2 regions of the Microbacterium sp. bgisy189 genome follow, and region 1 is predicted to be linked to the other one. Evidence: predicted binding sites of a transcription regulator. Region 1 holds the regulator's gene; the other holds the start of a gene.
The links. The regulator HrcA, encoded in region 1, represses chaperone genes, less so after heat shock. The targets are predictions, from matches to a motif close to TTNGCACTCGNNNNNNNCGAGTGCNAA.
Positions count from the first base shown of each region.

Region 2: groES (co-chaperone GroES) is a predicted target of HrcA. The motif match lies at 2,919-2,945, and genes of this name have one in related genera.

Region 1 is NZ_JBYIPT010000004.1:206,605-213,682, reverse strand. It holds gene lepA (translation elongation factor 4) at 1-1,130, shown strand, start outside; gene AC3ENX_RS08040 (DUF1990 domain-containing protein) at 1,152-1,802, shown strand; gene hemW (radical SAM family heme chaperone HemW) at 1,802-3,019, shown strand; gene AC3ENX_RS08030 (hypothetical protein) at 3,024-3,476, opposite strand; gene AC3ENX_RS08025 (TetR/AcrR family transcriptional regulator) at 3,534-4,208, opposite strand; gene hrcA (heat-inducible transcriptional repressor HrcA) at 4,335-5,369, shown strand; gene dnaJ (molecular chaperone DnaJ) at 5,409-6,518, shown strand; gene AC3ENX_RS08010 (16S rRNA (uracil(1498)-N(3))-methyltransferase) at 6,522-7,078, shown strand, end outside.
Region 2 is NZ_JBYIPT010000002.1:233,725-240,802, forward strand. It holds gene AC3ENX_RS04090 (ABC transporter substrate-binding protein) at 1-1,286, opposite strand, end outside; gene rarD (EamA family transporter RarD) at 1,432-2,361, opposite strand; gene groES (co-chaperone GroES) at 2,518-2,814, opposite strand; gene AC3ENX_RS04105 (class I SAM-dependent methyltransferase) at 2,976-4,163, shown strand; gene AC3ENX_RS04110 (hypothetical protein) at 4,185-4,631, opposite strand; gene tsaD (tRNA (adenosine(37)-N6)-threonylcarbamoyltransferase complex transferase subunit TsaD) at 4,628-5,689, opposite strand; gene rimI (ribosomal protein S18-alanine N-acetyltransferase) at 5,689-6,186, opposite strand; gene tsaB (tRNA (adenosine(37)-N6)-threonylcarbamoyltransferase complex dimerization subunit type 1 TsaB) at 6,183-6,851, opposite strand; gene AC3ENX_RS04130 (hypothetical protein) at 6,971-7,078, opposite strand, start outside.

The sequences.
Region 1 (7,078 bases):
TGATGTCGACGAAGGCCACGCACGAGCTGCTCGAGATCGGTGTGTCGAGCCCCGAGCCGACACCGACCAAGGGACTCGGCGTCGGCGAGGTCGGGTACCTGATCACCGGCGTGAAAGACGTGCGCCAGTCGAAGGTCGGCGACACCATCACCAATCAGCGCACCCCCGCCACGGCGGCCCTGGCCGGATACACCGACCCGAAGCCGATGGTCTTCAGCGGCATCTATCCGATCGACGGCAGCGACTACGCCGACCTGCGTGAAGCGCTCGACAAGCTGAAGCTCTCGGATGCGTCGCTGCAGTATGAGCCCGAGACCTCCGTCGCCCTCGGGTTCGGCTTCCGCTGCGGGTTCCTCGGTCTCCTGCACCTCGAGATCATCACGGAGCGACTCTCACGCGAGTTCGACCTCGACCTCATCACGACGGCGCCGTCGGTGACCTACACGGTCACCACCGACACCGGGGAGACGGTCACCGTCACCAACCCCAGCGAGTACCCCGACGGCCGCGTCGCCGAGGTCTCGGAGCCGGTCGTGAAGGTCGGCATCCTGCTGCCCAAGGATTACGTCGGCACCGTCATGGAACTGTGCCAGTCGCGCCGCGGCACCCTGCTCGGCATGGACTACCTCAGTGAGGATCGAGTCGAGCTGCGATACAACATGCCGCTCGGTGAGATCGTGTTCGACTTCTTCGACCAGCTCAAGTCGAAGACGCAGGGCTACGCGAGCCTCGACTACGAACCCGCCGGGTCCCAGACCGCCGACCTGGTGAAGGTCGACATCCTGCTGCAGGGCGACAAGGTCGACGCGTTCAGCTCGATCGTGCACCGCGAGAAGGCCTACAGCTACGGCACGATGATGACCGAGCGGCTGCGCAAGCTCATCCCTCGGCAGCAGTTCGAAGTGCCGATCCAGGCCGCGATCGGCGCCCGCATCATCGCGCGCGAAAACATCCGCGCGATCCGCAAGGACGTGCTCGCCAAGTGCTACGGCGGCGACATCACCCGAAAGCGCAAGCTGCTCGAGAAGCAGAAGGAGGGCAAGAAGCGCATGAAGATGGTCGGGCGCGTCGAAGTCCCTCAAGAGGCGTTCATCGCCGCGCTCTCCGGTGACGTCGAGAGCAAGAAGTAGCCCCGAACTAGGCTGGAGACCATGCGCCGCGGAAGCTTCCAAAACGGAACGGTCGACTACGCCGCTGTCGGCGCCACCCAGGCTGCCGACCTCATGGGCTATCCGCCCGAGAGGAGCACGCCCGCCGAACAGTCCTGGCGGATCGGCAGCGGCGAGGAGCGGTTCACGACGTCGGCCGACGCACTGTTGTCGTGGTCGGCGCTGCGCGGAGCGGGCCTCGACGTCAGCGACGTGCGCCCTGCCGCAGGTCCGATGTATTCGGGTGTGAGCTTCGACGAAGAGGGGGCGCCCGTCGCGCCCAGTCGCCTCGAAGCCGATCAGCGGTTCGACGCCGACGGCACCCCGTACGTGAGCGCCGGCACGACGATCCACGTGCACGGTCGCGTCAAGGGCTTGAAAGCCGACGGCGAACTCCGCGTCATCTACTCGATCGAGGAGCCTCGACGGGTCGGCTTCGCACTCGGCACCGTGTCGGGCTCCGTCGTCAGCGGTGAGGAGTCGTTCGTCGTCGACTGGCGAGACAACGACGAGGTCTGGTTCACGGTGCGCGCGTTCGATCGCGCCACCGGCATCGTCTACCGGCTGCTCCCCGGGCTCGTCAAGCGTCGCCGCCGCGAGCTGTTCCAGGGGTATTTGCGGGCGATCTCGCCGCTGTACCAGACCCCCGCCTGATGGGCTCGGCGCTCCCGCTCGGCGACCCCGTTCCGACCGATGGCGCACTGCCGGCCGACCTCCGAGTCGACCCCGGCGTCGACTTCGGCGTGTACGTCCACGTGCCGTTCTGTCGCGTGCGGTGCGGGTACTGCGACTTCAACACCTACACCGCCACCGAGTTGCGCGGGGCGCGGCAGGACGCGTACGCCGACGAAGTGCTGCGCGAGATCGCGGTGGCCCAGCGGGTGCTGTCCGAGGCCGGCGCGGTGCGCGCGGCATCCACGGTCTTCTTCGGCGGCGGCACCCCGACGCTGCTGCCGCCCGGTGACCTCGCCCGCATGCTCGCGGGTATCCGCGACGCGTTCGGCGTGCAGCCGGACGCCGAGGTGACCGTCGAGGCGAATCCCGACACCGTGACGGCCGAGGTGGCGCTCGAACTCGCCGCCGCCGGCGTGACGCGGATGTCGATCGGCATGCAGTCCGCCGTCCCGCACGTGCTCGCAACCCTTGATCGCACGCACGACCCGGCCGGCGTGCGGACCGCCGTCGAGGCGGCCCGTGCGGCGGGGCTCGGCGTGAGCGTCGACCTGATCTACGGCGCTCCGGGAGAGGGGCTGGACGACTGGCGGCTGTCTCTCGAAACGGCGATCGATCTCGCGCCCGACCACGTGTCCGCGTACGCCCTGATCATCGAGGACGGCACCGCGCTGGAACGGCGCATCCGGCGCGACGAGCTCGCTGCACCCGATGACGATCTGCAGGCCGACATGTACGAGCTCGCCGACGATCTGCTCACCGCAGCCGGTCTGCACTGGTACGAGGTGTCGAACTGGGCGCGGGGCGAGGAGCATCGGTCGCGGCACAATCTCGCCTACTGGCGCGGCACCGATTGGTGGGGGTTCGGCCCGGGAGCACACAGTCACGTCGCCGGGTTGCGCTGGTGGAACGTGAAGCACCCGGCCGCGTACGCCCAGCGCCTGGCGGCGGCGCAGTCACCCGCGGCGGCGCGGGAGCGGCCGGACGAGGCGGCACGGCGCCTCGAGCGCGTGCTGCTGCGCTCGCGCATCGCCGAGGGGCTGCCCGTGTCCGAACTCACCGGCGCCGGGCGGCACGCGGTGGCCGAACTCATCGCGGACGGACTGATCGAAGGCGCATCGGCGCTGCGCGGCCGCGTCATCCTGACACGCCGCGGCCGCCTGCTGGCAGACGCCGTCGTCCGCGCGCTCACCGGTTGAGCGGTCAGCGCGGCCGCGGGCTTTCCAAACCGGGGCGGCCGAGCGCGAGCAGGTAGCACGCTTCGATTGCGGACCCCACACCAGGCCCCACGCCGGTCGCGACGCCCACCGGGCCATCTTCGATCGGCACCCTCGCCGTCGGTGAGCCAGCGCGATCGACTGCGAGTTCAAGGATCCACCCGCTGAGCCCGCCGGGACGCAACTCGGGCGGATGGACCACAACGCGGTGCCAGGTGTCCGGCGTTGCAGAGCCCGCGATCATCTCCCCGCGCCGCTCCAGGCGCCGGCGGGGCAGCCCGCGAGATCCCGTCGTTACGAGCGTGAGAAAGCCGGTGGCGTACCCGGCGGCGAGATCACGCTGATTGCTGACCAGCGAGTACGGCACGACGACGATCTCCCCCGGAAATCGCTCCGCGAACGCCAGGGTCTGGTCCAAAGCGGCCTGAAGCGATTCCATTTACCCTACCGTTCCATTGCAGTGACACTGCAATTGAACGGTAGGGGTGGCTCCGTGTCAAGCGTCGGCGGCGGCTTGCGCGGCTCTCGTCATCGACGTCACGACCCACTGCTGGTACACGGCGCGCCGCCACCCCATCGTCCTCGTGATGAGCAACCGGGACTCGGCCGCGGTGAGCACCGTCGTGGTGTCGATCAGCCACGGGAGATCGACGCTTGCAGGAAGGAGCCCATCGGTTCGCATCGTCGTCCAGAACAGCGCCAGGTAGTCGCGGGTGGCCGCGCGCCACCGTCCTGCCGAGTCCTGCACGCTCGGCTCGGATCCCTCCACCTCGCCGTTTACCGCCATCAGCGGGCCGAGGCGTTCATGCATTGCAGACACGCCGTCGGCGAACGCGGCGATGCGTGCCGATGTGGTCGCTGCGGTCAGTGCGTCCACACTCCACTCACGCTGCGGCATCGGCGTCGCGTCAACATCGCCGACGATCCCGACTTCGATCACTCGCTGGAAGAGGACCACTTTGCTCGCGAATCGGACATAGACGGTACGCTCGCTGACGCCCGCCGCCTCGGCGACCGCTGCGATGCTCGTGGCGGCGTAGCCCTCTCGGAGAAACAACTCCGTTGCGGCCGCAACGATGCGCTCCTCGGTGCGGCGGCGCCGTGTCGCGGCAGCTTGTTCACGCGCCGTCGGCGGTGTGAGGTCGTCGGATCGGGGCGAGTTCGGGCGCATGGGTGCCCACGCTACCCGCGCGCGGCACCGTCGATGCGGAGGTGGTTCATGCACGCGGTGTACCGGGCGTTGCGCGCCGCGATAGAATTGGCACTCAGGGATCGGGAGTGCCAACGAGGAGGGGTCATGGTCTCGGAACGCGGACTACAGGTCCTCCGCGCCATCGTGCAGGACTACGTCGACACACACGAGCCCGTCGGCAGCAAGGCGATCGTCGACCGGCACCACTTCGGTGTGTCCGCAGCGACCATCCGCAACGACATGGCCCTCCTCGAAGACGAAGAGCTCATCACCGCGCCGCACACGTCGTCAGGCCGGGTTCCCACCGACAAGGGGTATCGCGTCTTCGTCGACCACCTCGCCGAACTGCGGCCGCTCACCTCCGCGCAGCGGACGGCGATCACCTCGTTCCTGCAGGGTCCCGCCGACCTCGACGATGTGCTGGTGCGCACCGTGCGCGCCCTGACGCGCCTCACCGGTCAGGTCGCGCTCGTGCAGTATCCGTCCTTCGAGCGGGCCAACGTCTCGCACGTGGAGGTCGTGCCGTTGGGGGCGGGGCGTCACGTCGTGATCGTCGTGACCGACAACGGCCGCGTCTCGCAGCGGGTCGCCGCACTCAGCGTCGATCTCGACGACGACGAACTGCGCATCGTCAAGGGTCGCATCGCCGACCTCGTCACCGGCAAGCGGATCCGTGACGGGTTGCAGGCGGTCACCCAGTTCGCCGACACCCCGACCACCGGCGCGGCCGATCAAGCTGCGCACGCCGTGGCATCGATCGTGGCCGAAGAGCTGGAGGAGTTCCGGCAGGACCGCCTCGTGCTGGCAGGTTCGGCGACCCTGGCACGCAGCGAGTCCGACTTCCGCGGCAGCATCTCGCCGCTGCTCGAGGCGATCGAGGAGCAGGTCACGCTCGTGCGACTCATGAGCGAGATGGTCGCTGACGAGCAGGGGCTCGCGGCGAGCATCGGTCGTGAGAACGAGGCGTTCGGTCTCGATGAAGCGTCGGTGGTCGCCAGCGACTACGACGCCTCCGTCTCACGCGCCCGGGTGGGCCTCCTCGGCCCGACCCGCATGGACTATCCCACCAACCTCGCGGCGGTCCGCGCCGTCGCGCACTATCTCAGCCGGCTGCTCGAAGAAGACGAGCGCGCCCGCTGACCCGAGCAGACCGCGCCCGAATGGGCAGGAAAGGCGACTGTGGCTGACCACTACGAGGTCCTCGGCGTGTCGAAGGACGCGTCACCCGAAGAGATCAAGAAGGCGTACCGCCGGCTTGCCCGTGAGCTGCACCCGGACGTGAATCCGGGCGAGGACGCATCAGAGCGCTTCAAGCTCGTGACGCACGCGTACGACGTGCTCAGCGACCCCGAACAGCGCCAGCGCTACGACATGGGGGATGCCGGCGGCTTCGGCGGCGCCGGCGGCTTCGGCGGGTTCGGCGACATCTTCGAGACATTCTTCGGCGCCGCCGGCGGCGGGCGCGCGGGCCGTCCTCGGGACCGTCGCGAACGCGGCCAGGACGCCCTCGTGCGGGTGACGCTCAGCCTCGGCGACGTCGTCTTCGGCACGCACCGCGACATCGAGGTCGACACCGCAGTGCTGTGCGAGTCGTGTCAGGGGTCGTGCTGCCAACCCGGCACCCAGCCCGCGACGTGCGACATCTGCCACGGCTCCGGTCAGGTCCAGCGCACCGTGCGGAGTCTGCTCGGAAACGTCGTCACCTCTGCGCCGTGCACGACATGCCAGGGCTACGGCACGACGATTCCGTATCCGTGCGCAACGTGTCAGGGACAGGGTCGCGTGCGCGCCCGTCGCACGGTGTCGCTCGACATCCCCGCCGGCGTCGAGTCCGGCCTGCGGCTGCAGCTGCCGGGATCGGGCGAAGTCGGTCCGGCGGGCGGCCCGAACGGCGACCTCTACCTCGAGGTGACCGTCGAACCGCACGACACCTTCAGCCGTGAGAACGACGACCTGCTGGCGACGCTCGAAGTGTCGATGCCCGACGCGATCCTCGGCACGACCACAACGATCGAGTCCCTCGATGGTCCGGTCGAACTCGAGGTGCGGGCAGGTGTGCAGTCCGGCGACGTCCTCACGATCAAGGGCCGGGGCATCACGCCGCTTCGCGGCACGCAGCGCGGCGACCTGCGTGTCGGCGTCCATGTGATCACCCCGACGCGCCTCGATCACAAGGAGCGCGCGCTGATCGAAGACTTCGCCAAGCGGACGAAGGCGCCGTCGCCGCGCCTGGCCGAGTTCCACCAGGGCCTGTTCGCGAAGCTGCGCGACCGCTTCCGGAGCAGCTGACCCGTGCCGCTGCACTTCGTCGTCGAACACGCGCTCACCCAGGCGCCCGGTGAGACGGTCGAGCTCACCGGGACGGAGGCGCACCACGCCGCGGTCGTGCGGCGGGTCCGGACGGGTGAGACCGTCACGGTGGGAGATGGCGCCGGTGCGTGGTTGACCGCGACCGTCGAGTCCGCCGAGCCCACGTCGGTCCTGGTGCGGGTCACCGATCGGATGGATGTCGCCCCCGCGACGCCCCGGCTCGTGCTTGTGCAGGCGCTCGCCAAGGGTGACCGCGACGAGCTCGCCGTGCAGGCGGCGACCGAACTCGGGGTCGACGAGGTCGTGCCATGGCAGGCCGCGCGGAGCGTCTCACGGTGGGAGGGTGCCAAGACGGCCAAAGGGGTCGCGCGCTGGTCGGCGATCGTCCGCGAGGCCGGCAAGCAGGCCCACCGCGCCTGGCTTCCCGCCGTGACCGCGCCGGTCACGACGAAGCAGCTCGCGGCGCGCGCGGGCGCACGCATCCTGGTGCTCGAACCGACTGCCACCACCGCGCTGAGCTCGCTCGATCTCGACCAGAG
Region 2 (7,078 bases), on a different contig from region 1:
GTCGGGTCGCCCACGTCGTTGAACGTGATCGGGCCAGAGACGCCGTCGTAGTCGGCGACCTCACCGGCGATGATCAGGTCGGCGCACTCGGCGTACGTCGTGCACTTGGTGCCGCCGTCACCACCGGAGACCGACTTGAGGTTCGCGGCGACATCGGGGCCTGCGGTCGAGCCTGCCTGCAGCGCGGCGAGCGCGAGCAGGATGACCGAGTCGTAGGACTCCGGACCGTAGGTGAACTCCTTCAGCTCCGGGTCGCCCTGCTCGGCGACGAACGCCTGCAGGTCGGTGCGGAAGGCCTCGGTCTGGGCCGGGTCGACAGACGGGTAGGTGCCCTTGGCGCCCGCCAGCGTTCCCGCCTCGAACTCGTCGCCGAAGTTGGCGAGGTTGCCGTCGACGAAGTACAGCTTGCTGGCGTCGTAGCTGGCGACCAGCTCGGGAACCATCGTCTTGACCTCTTCGAACGTGATCAGCGCGATGGCGTCGGGGCTTGCGGCCAGGACGTCCTCGATCTGCGACGAGAAGTTCGTGTCACCCGTGTTGTACATCGAGGCCGCGACGACCTCACCACCGGCTGCCTCGAAGGCCGCCTTGGTGAAGCACGCGAGGCCGGTGCCGTACGAGTCGTTCAGGATGATCATGCCCAGCGTCTCAGCACCGTCACCGGCGATGAGGTTGCCGAGGACCTCGCCCTGCAGGACGTCGGACGGAGCCGTGCGCCAGTAGAGGCCCTTGTCCTCGTAGCCCGTGAAGGCGGCAGAGGTGTTCGCCGGCGAGAACTGGATGGCGTTGGCCGCGATCACCTGGTCGATGAACTGCAGCGAGGTTCCCGAAGACGCGGCGCCGATGATGGCGGTCGCTCCGTCACCCAGCAGACGCGGGATCTCGGTCTCATACGCCTTGTTGTCGGTGTCACCGGAGTCGCCCTGGAGGAGGTCGATCTGCACGCCCTTGTCGGCGGCGTTGACCTCGGCGGCGGCGAACTCGGTGCCGGCGATCTCGGGCGGGCCGAGGAAGGCCAGGTTGCCGGTCACTGGCAGGGCAGTGCCGATCTTGTAGGTGAGGTCGGTGCCGGGGCCCTCGGAGGTCGAGGTGTACTCCGGCACGTACTCGGCGGGCGCGGCCGCGTCGCAGTCGACCGGGAAGTCGAACGACGAGGCGTCCGGCTCGTCGGTCGGGTCGCCGGTCGTGGTGCCACCACTACACCCGGCGAGGACGAGGGCGCTGGCGCCGATCAGGGCGATGCCGCCCAGGACCTTCGCAGCGCGTGAACGTGTCAGAACGCTCATTGTGCTCCTTGCTGTCGGTGACGCGGCATTGCTCGGGCGCCGCGCCGATTGCGTCCAACCTACTTGCGCACAGGCGCCGCCAATGTTGCGATGTGTTAACGGTCTGTAACGCGACCGAATCGTTACCTCGCGAGGCGCGTTCGGTTCAGACGACGGGGCCGACCGGCGCCGTGCGGTTGCGGCGCGCGGCCCGCAGCGAGTCGATCGTGAGCACGACGAGCGCGACCCAGACGAGCCCGAATCCGATCCATCGCTCCAGCGGCATGGGCTCACCGAGGATCCACGCGCCGGTGACGAACTGCATGATCGGGGCGATGAACTGCAGGATGCCGATGAGCGTGAGCGGCGCGCGGCGGGTGCCGGCGGCGAAGAACAGCAGCGGCACGGCGGTGATGGCCCCGGCCAGCAGCAGGAGCGTCGCGTGCCCGGGACCCGCCTGCCCCATCGTGATGCCTGTGGTCGCCGCGACGACAGCCAACTGCACCCCGGCGATCGGCGCGAGCCAGAGCGACTCGAGCGTCAGCCCGCTGATGGCGTCGACCGACGGGCCGATCTGCTTCTTGACGAGTCCATAGATGCCGAAGCTGGCGGCCAGGGTGAGCGCGATCCACGGCACGTTGCCGTACCCGATGATGATGACGAGCACCGCGAGCGCGGCGATGCCGATCGCGACCCACTGGGTCACCCGCATCCGCTCGCGCAGCACGAGCACGCCCAACAGCACGGTGACGATCGGATTGATGAAGTAGCCGAGGCTCGTTTCGATGACGTGGCCGGTGAGGGTTCCGATGAGGAACACCTGCCAGTTGACGTAGATGAGGCCGCCCGCGGCGAGCGTCCACAGCACGAGCCGTCGGTTGCGCAGGATGGCGATGAGCATCGGCCAGGACCGGGTGACGGTCAGCAGCAGTGCGCAGAAGACGAGCGAGAGCAGCACCCGCCACGCCACGACCTCCCACGGACCGGTGGGGTCGAGCGTCAGGAAGTACAGCGGCATGAAGCCCCACAGCACGTACGCCGTGAACGCGAACGCGCCGCCGAGCGCCTGCTCGCGTGCGGGATCTGCCGGTGTCATGAGTCTCAGCCTAGGACGGTCGTGACATCGAGGTGACCGTCGCAGCGTCGGCATCCGGTCGAACGCCGCCGGAATCCTGCCAGGCGAACGCGGCTGCCGGAACGACGAAGGACCCGGATGCCGTGGCATCCGGGTCCTTCGGGAGCGTCAGTCGTCTCAGCGGACGACGACGGCCAGCACGTCGCGAGCCGACAGGACGAGGAACTCGTCACCGCCGAACTTCACCTCGGTGCCGCCGTACTTGCTGTAGATCACGCGGTCGCCGACGGCGACGTCGAGCGGAACGCGGTTGCCGTTGTCGTCGATGCGACCGGGGCCGACCGCGACGACCTCGCCCTCCTGGGGCTTCTCCTTCGCGGTGTCGGGGATGACCAGGCCACTCGCGGTGGTCTGCTCGGCCTCGACCTGCTTGATGACGATGCGGTCCTCGAGCGGCTTGATGGAAACCGACACGGTCTACCTCTTTCTTGCAGTTGCTCTGCCTGTTGGCGTGTGGAGTCTTCGAGAGACTGTCAGCACTCTCACCCCGAGAGTGCTAACGCAAGTCTAGAGCGCCGCTGGCACTCGTGCAACGCGAGTGCCAGACGATGTCACGTGCGCCGTAGGCTGGCCGGATGGACTCCCGCGAGCTCGCCGCCCTGCTCACAGCCGAGGGGCTGCGCCTGGTCGACGAGGTGGGCCCCGTCGAACAGACCGCCGACGTCGCCGCCATCGTGAGCCGGCTGCGACGCGACGGCCACTCCCCCGACCTCGTGTCCGCCGTCGTGACGCAAGCACGCCTGCGGACGCGCGCGGCATCGAAGTTCGGTCCGTTCGCGGCGCGGATGCTGTTCACCCGCGCGGGACTGGAGCAGGCGACGCGACTCGAGGTCGCCGCGCGCCACGCGGTGCGGTTCCGGGATGCCGGCATGCGGAAGGTCGCAGATCTCGGCTGCGGCATCGGCGGCGACGCGATGGGACTCGCGGGCCTCGGGCTCGATGTGCTCGCGGTCGACGCTGACGAGGTGACCGCTGCCCTCGCGGCATACAACCTGGCGCCGTTCGGCGAGAGCGTCACCGTGCAGCATGGCACCGCGCAGGACACGGATCTCGCCGGTGTCGACGCGGTGTGGCTCGACCCGGCGCGCCGCGCCGCCGGGCACGGCGAGACCCGGCGCCTCGCCGCCGACGAGTGGTCGCCGCCACTGGAGTGGGTCTTCGACCTCGCAGCGCGAGTACCCGCAGGCATCAAGCTCGGGCCCGCGTTCGACCGCGACCGCATTCCGCCCCGCACCGAGGCGCAGTGGATCAGCGTCGACGGATCGACGATCGAACTCGTGGTGTGGTCGGGCGTGCTCGCGCGGCCCGACGTCGCCCGGTCAGCCCTCGTGATCCGAGGCGGCACGGCGCACGAGGTGACGGCATCCGCCGACGCAGAGGATGTTCCGGTGCGCGCACTCGGCGCCTTCGTGCACGAGCCGGACGGAGCTGTCATCCGGGCGAGGCTCATCGGCGACGTCGCGCGGACGCTCGAGGCCGGGATGATCGCGGGCGGCACGGCCTACCTCACATCGGATGCCGCACTGACCAGCCCCTTGGTGCAGACGTTCCGCGTGCGCGAGGTGATGCCGCTGAAGCTGCCGACCATCAACGGCGCACTCGCCTCGCACGACGTCGGCACGATCGAGATCAAGAAGCGCGGCGTCGACGTCGACCCGGCGACGTTCCGCCGCAAGCTGCGACTGCGCGGTACGGACGAGGCCACCCTCATCCTCACGCGCGACGGTGCAAGGCGGGTCGCCATCCTCGCCGATCGGGTCTGACGACTCAGGCGCCTCGATGACTCAGGAGAACAGGTCGCCCTGCGACGCCGCCCACCAGAGCCATCCGGCGCTGTAGAGCAGTGAGAGCAGGCTCAGGCACATCGCCCAGATCGCGACGCCGCGCGACTCCCAGGGGCGGCGCAGTGCGACGACCGACAGGACGACGCCGAGCAGACCGATCAAGAAGCCCCAGCCGACGATGAACGACACGGCGAGCCCGAGAATCGCGAACATGAGCGCCCAGCCCGCCGATCGCGGCAGCGGTGCGGCCGGCTGAGGGGCCCACTGCACCTCGGCGTGCTGCGGCACGACGATGTCGGTCGGCGCCGTGAACTCGCGTGAGAAGCCGCCGCGGTGCGCGCCCGGCAGCGCGGTGTCGCCGGGCGCCGCGTCAGCGGGTGCCGCCTCAGCGGGCGGTGCGATCGGGTCGGCGGGTGCGATCTCCTCTGCCGGACGCGGGTCGGTCATGCCGTCACCGCCACCTGGATCTCGGTGACCGGCAGCGTCGAATCAGCCCCGAACGCCAGCGTGGATGCCTGCCGACCGCTCATGATGAGCTCGGATGCCAGGGCTGCGATCATCGCTCCATTGTCGGTGCACAGCGACAGCGGGGGGATGCGCACCTCCACGCCGACCGCCGCTGCACGCTCGAGCGCGACATCGCGCAGTCGCTTGTTCGCGATGACCCCACCACCCAGGAGCAGTCGCGGCACGTCGTGGCGGGCGCACGCGTCGAGCGCCTTCGTCACCAGCACGTCCACGACGGCCTCACGGAACGACGCGGCGACGTCTGGCACCGAGACTGGCTCGCCCGCCGCCTCGCGCTGCTCGACCCACCGCGCGACGGCGGTCTTGAGTCCGGAGAACGAGAAGTCGTACCGGTGCTCGGCCATATCGGATGCACGGGACATCCCGCGCGGGAAGCGGATGGCATCCGGATCTCCGCTCGCCGCCGCCCGGTCGATCTCGGGGCCTCCCGGGTAGGGCAGACCGAGGATGCGCGCGATCTTGTCGAACGCCTCTCCCGCGGCATCGTCCATCGTCTCGCCGAGCAGTTCGACGTCGCTCACGAGGCCGCGCACCAGCAGCAAGGACGTGTGGCCGCCGCTGACCAGCAGCGCCACCGTCGGGTACTCCACGGCATCCCCGGTGAGCAGATCGGCCGCGATGTGGCCGACGAGGTGGTTGACCGCGTACAACGGCTTGTCGAGCGAGACGGCGAGCGCCTTCGCGGCGCCGACGCCGACCATGAGCGCCCCCGCGAGGCCCGGCCCGCTCGTGACGGCCACGGCATCCAGGTCGCCGAGGGTGATGCCTGCCTCGGTGACGGCCGCCTCGATCGCCGGCTGCAGCGCCTCGAGGTGGGCCCGCGCGGCGATCTCGGGGATCACGCCGCCGTAGCGGGCATGCTCGTCCATCGAACTCGCGATCGTGTTGCTGAGCAGTGTGCGGCCGCGGACGATGCCGATGCCAGTCTCGTCGCAGCTGGTCTCGATGCCGAGCACGAGCGGCTCATGCGTGTTCATCAGCACCACCCGGCCTTGTCGACCTCGTCGGCGGCGTGCGCGGCGGCCCAGCCGACGAGGTCGAGCTGCATGATGATCGCGTCGACATCGTCGGGTTGGTAGTACCGGGGGCGCCGCGCGATCTCGACGAAGCCCTCGGAGACGTACAGGGCCTGGGCGACGGGATTGTCGGCGCGCACTTCGAGAAACGTCTCGCGGGCGCCGCGTTCGCGCGCGAACGCCAACAGCGCCCGCAGCAGCGTGCGGCCACGACCGCGGCCACGCACCTGCTCCGCGAGCGCGATCGTCTGGATGTCGGCGTCGTCTGCGCGTTCGACCGCACGAACCCCGCCGTAGCCGACAAGGAACCCCGCCTCTTCGTCGACGAGATATCGGCCGTGCGGCGAGACGAGCTCGGCCGCCATCATCGCCTCGCTCCACGCATCGGTGGGAAACGACGAACGCTCGAGCGCCATGATGGCGTCGAGATCGTCGGGGGTCGCGGTGCGCAGCGTCATGCACCCACCTTCTTGGGGCCCTTCGGCATCGTCACGTCTGGCGCGCGCAGGTACAGGGGTTCGGCGGCCGCGATCTCACGGCCGGCAGCCACAGCGCGCGCCGCGACGAGCGCGACCATCGCGGCCGAGATGGCGGTGACGTCGCGACGGACGGCGCCGGCGGTGGCCAGGACGGCGTCGATGTCGTCGCGCGGGGTGAGTGCAGCGCCGGCGACGCGGATCGGCAGGCCGTCATCGTCGATGCCGTCGTAAATCGTGTAGGCGAACTCGCGGCGTCGCGCGTCGGTGACGACGGCGAAGCGCTCGGGGTCGGCGAACGGGTCGGCGAGCAGGATGCCGAGGGCTGCCGCATCGTGGCTCGGCACCGGTACGACGGGGATGCCGCGTCCGGTCGCGAACGCGCGGGCGGCCGCGATGCCGACCCGCAGCCCCGTGAAGGGCCCTGGACCCATGCCCGCGGCGACGTGGGTGAGCTCGACGCGTGCGGCGGGAGCGGTCGCGCCGAGCGGCCCGTGTGCGGCATCGCCGAGGGCTGCGGCGAGCAGGTCACCGATCACTTCAGCGTGGCCGAGGGGGTTCTCGCTCGCGCGATCGGCGAACACGACACCGTCACCGTCGACGACGGCGACCGCCGTGCCGAGGGAGGTGTCGATGCCGAGGATCACAGCATCCAGGGTATCCGCGCCCAGCCGGGTGTCGTCCCAACATCGAGCGTCCACGACTCGCCGATGCGCACCGGGGCGCAACCGCGTGTCGTGGACACCCGAGATGGAGTGGGACGGGGTCAGTCGATCTCGACGACTTCGAGGGTCTCTGTCAGGTCGACGTCGACGTCGTCTGTGGCACCGGTGAACACCGACACCGAGAAGGCGTGGCTGTCGTCGCGGTCGGT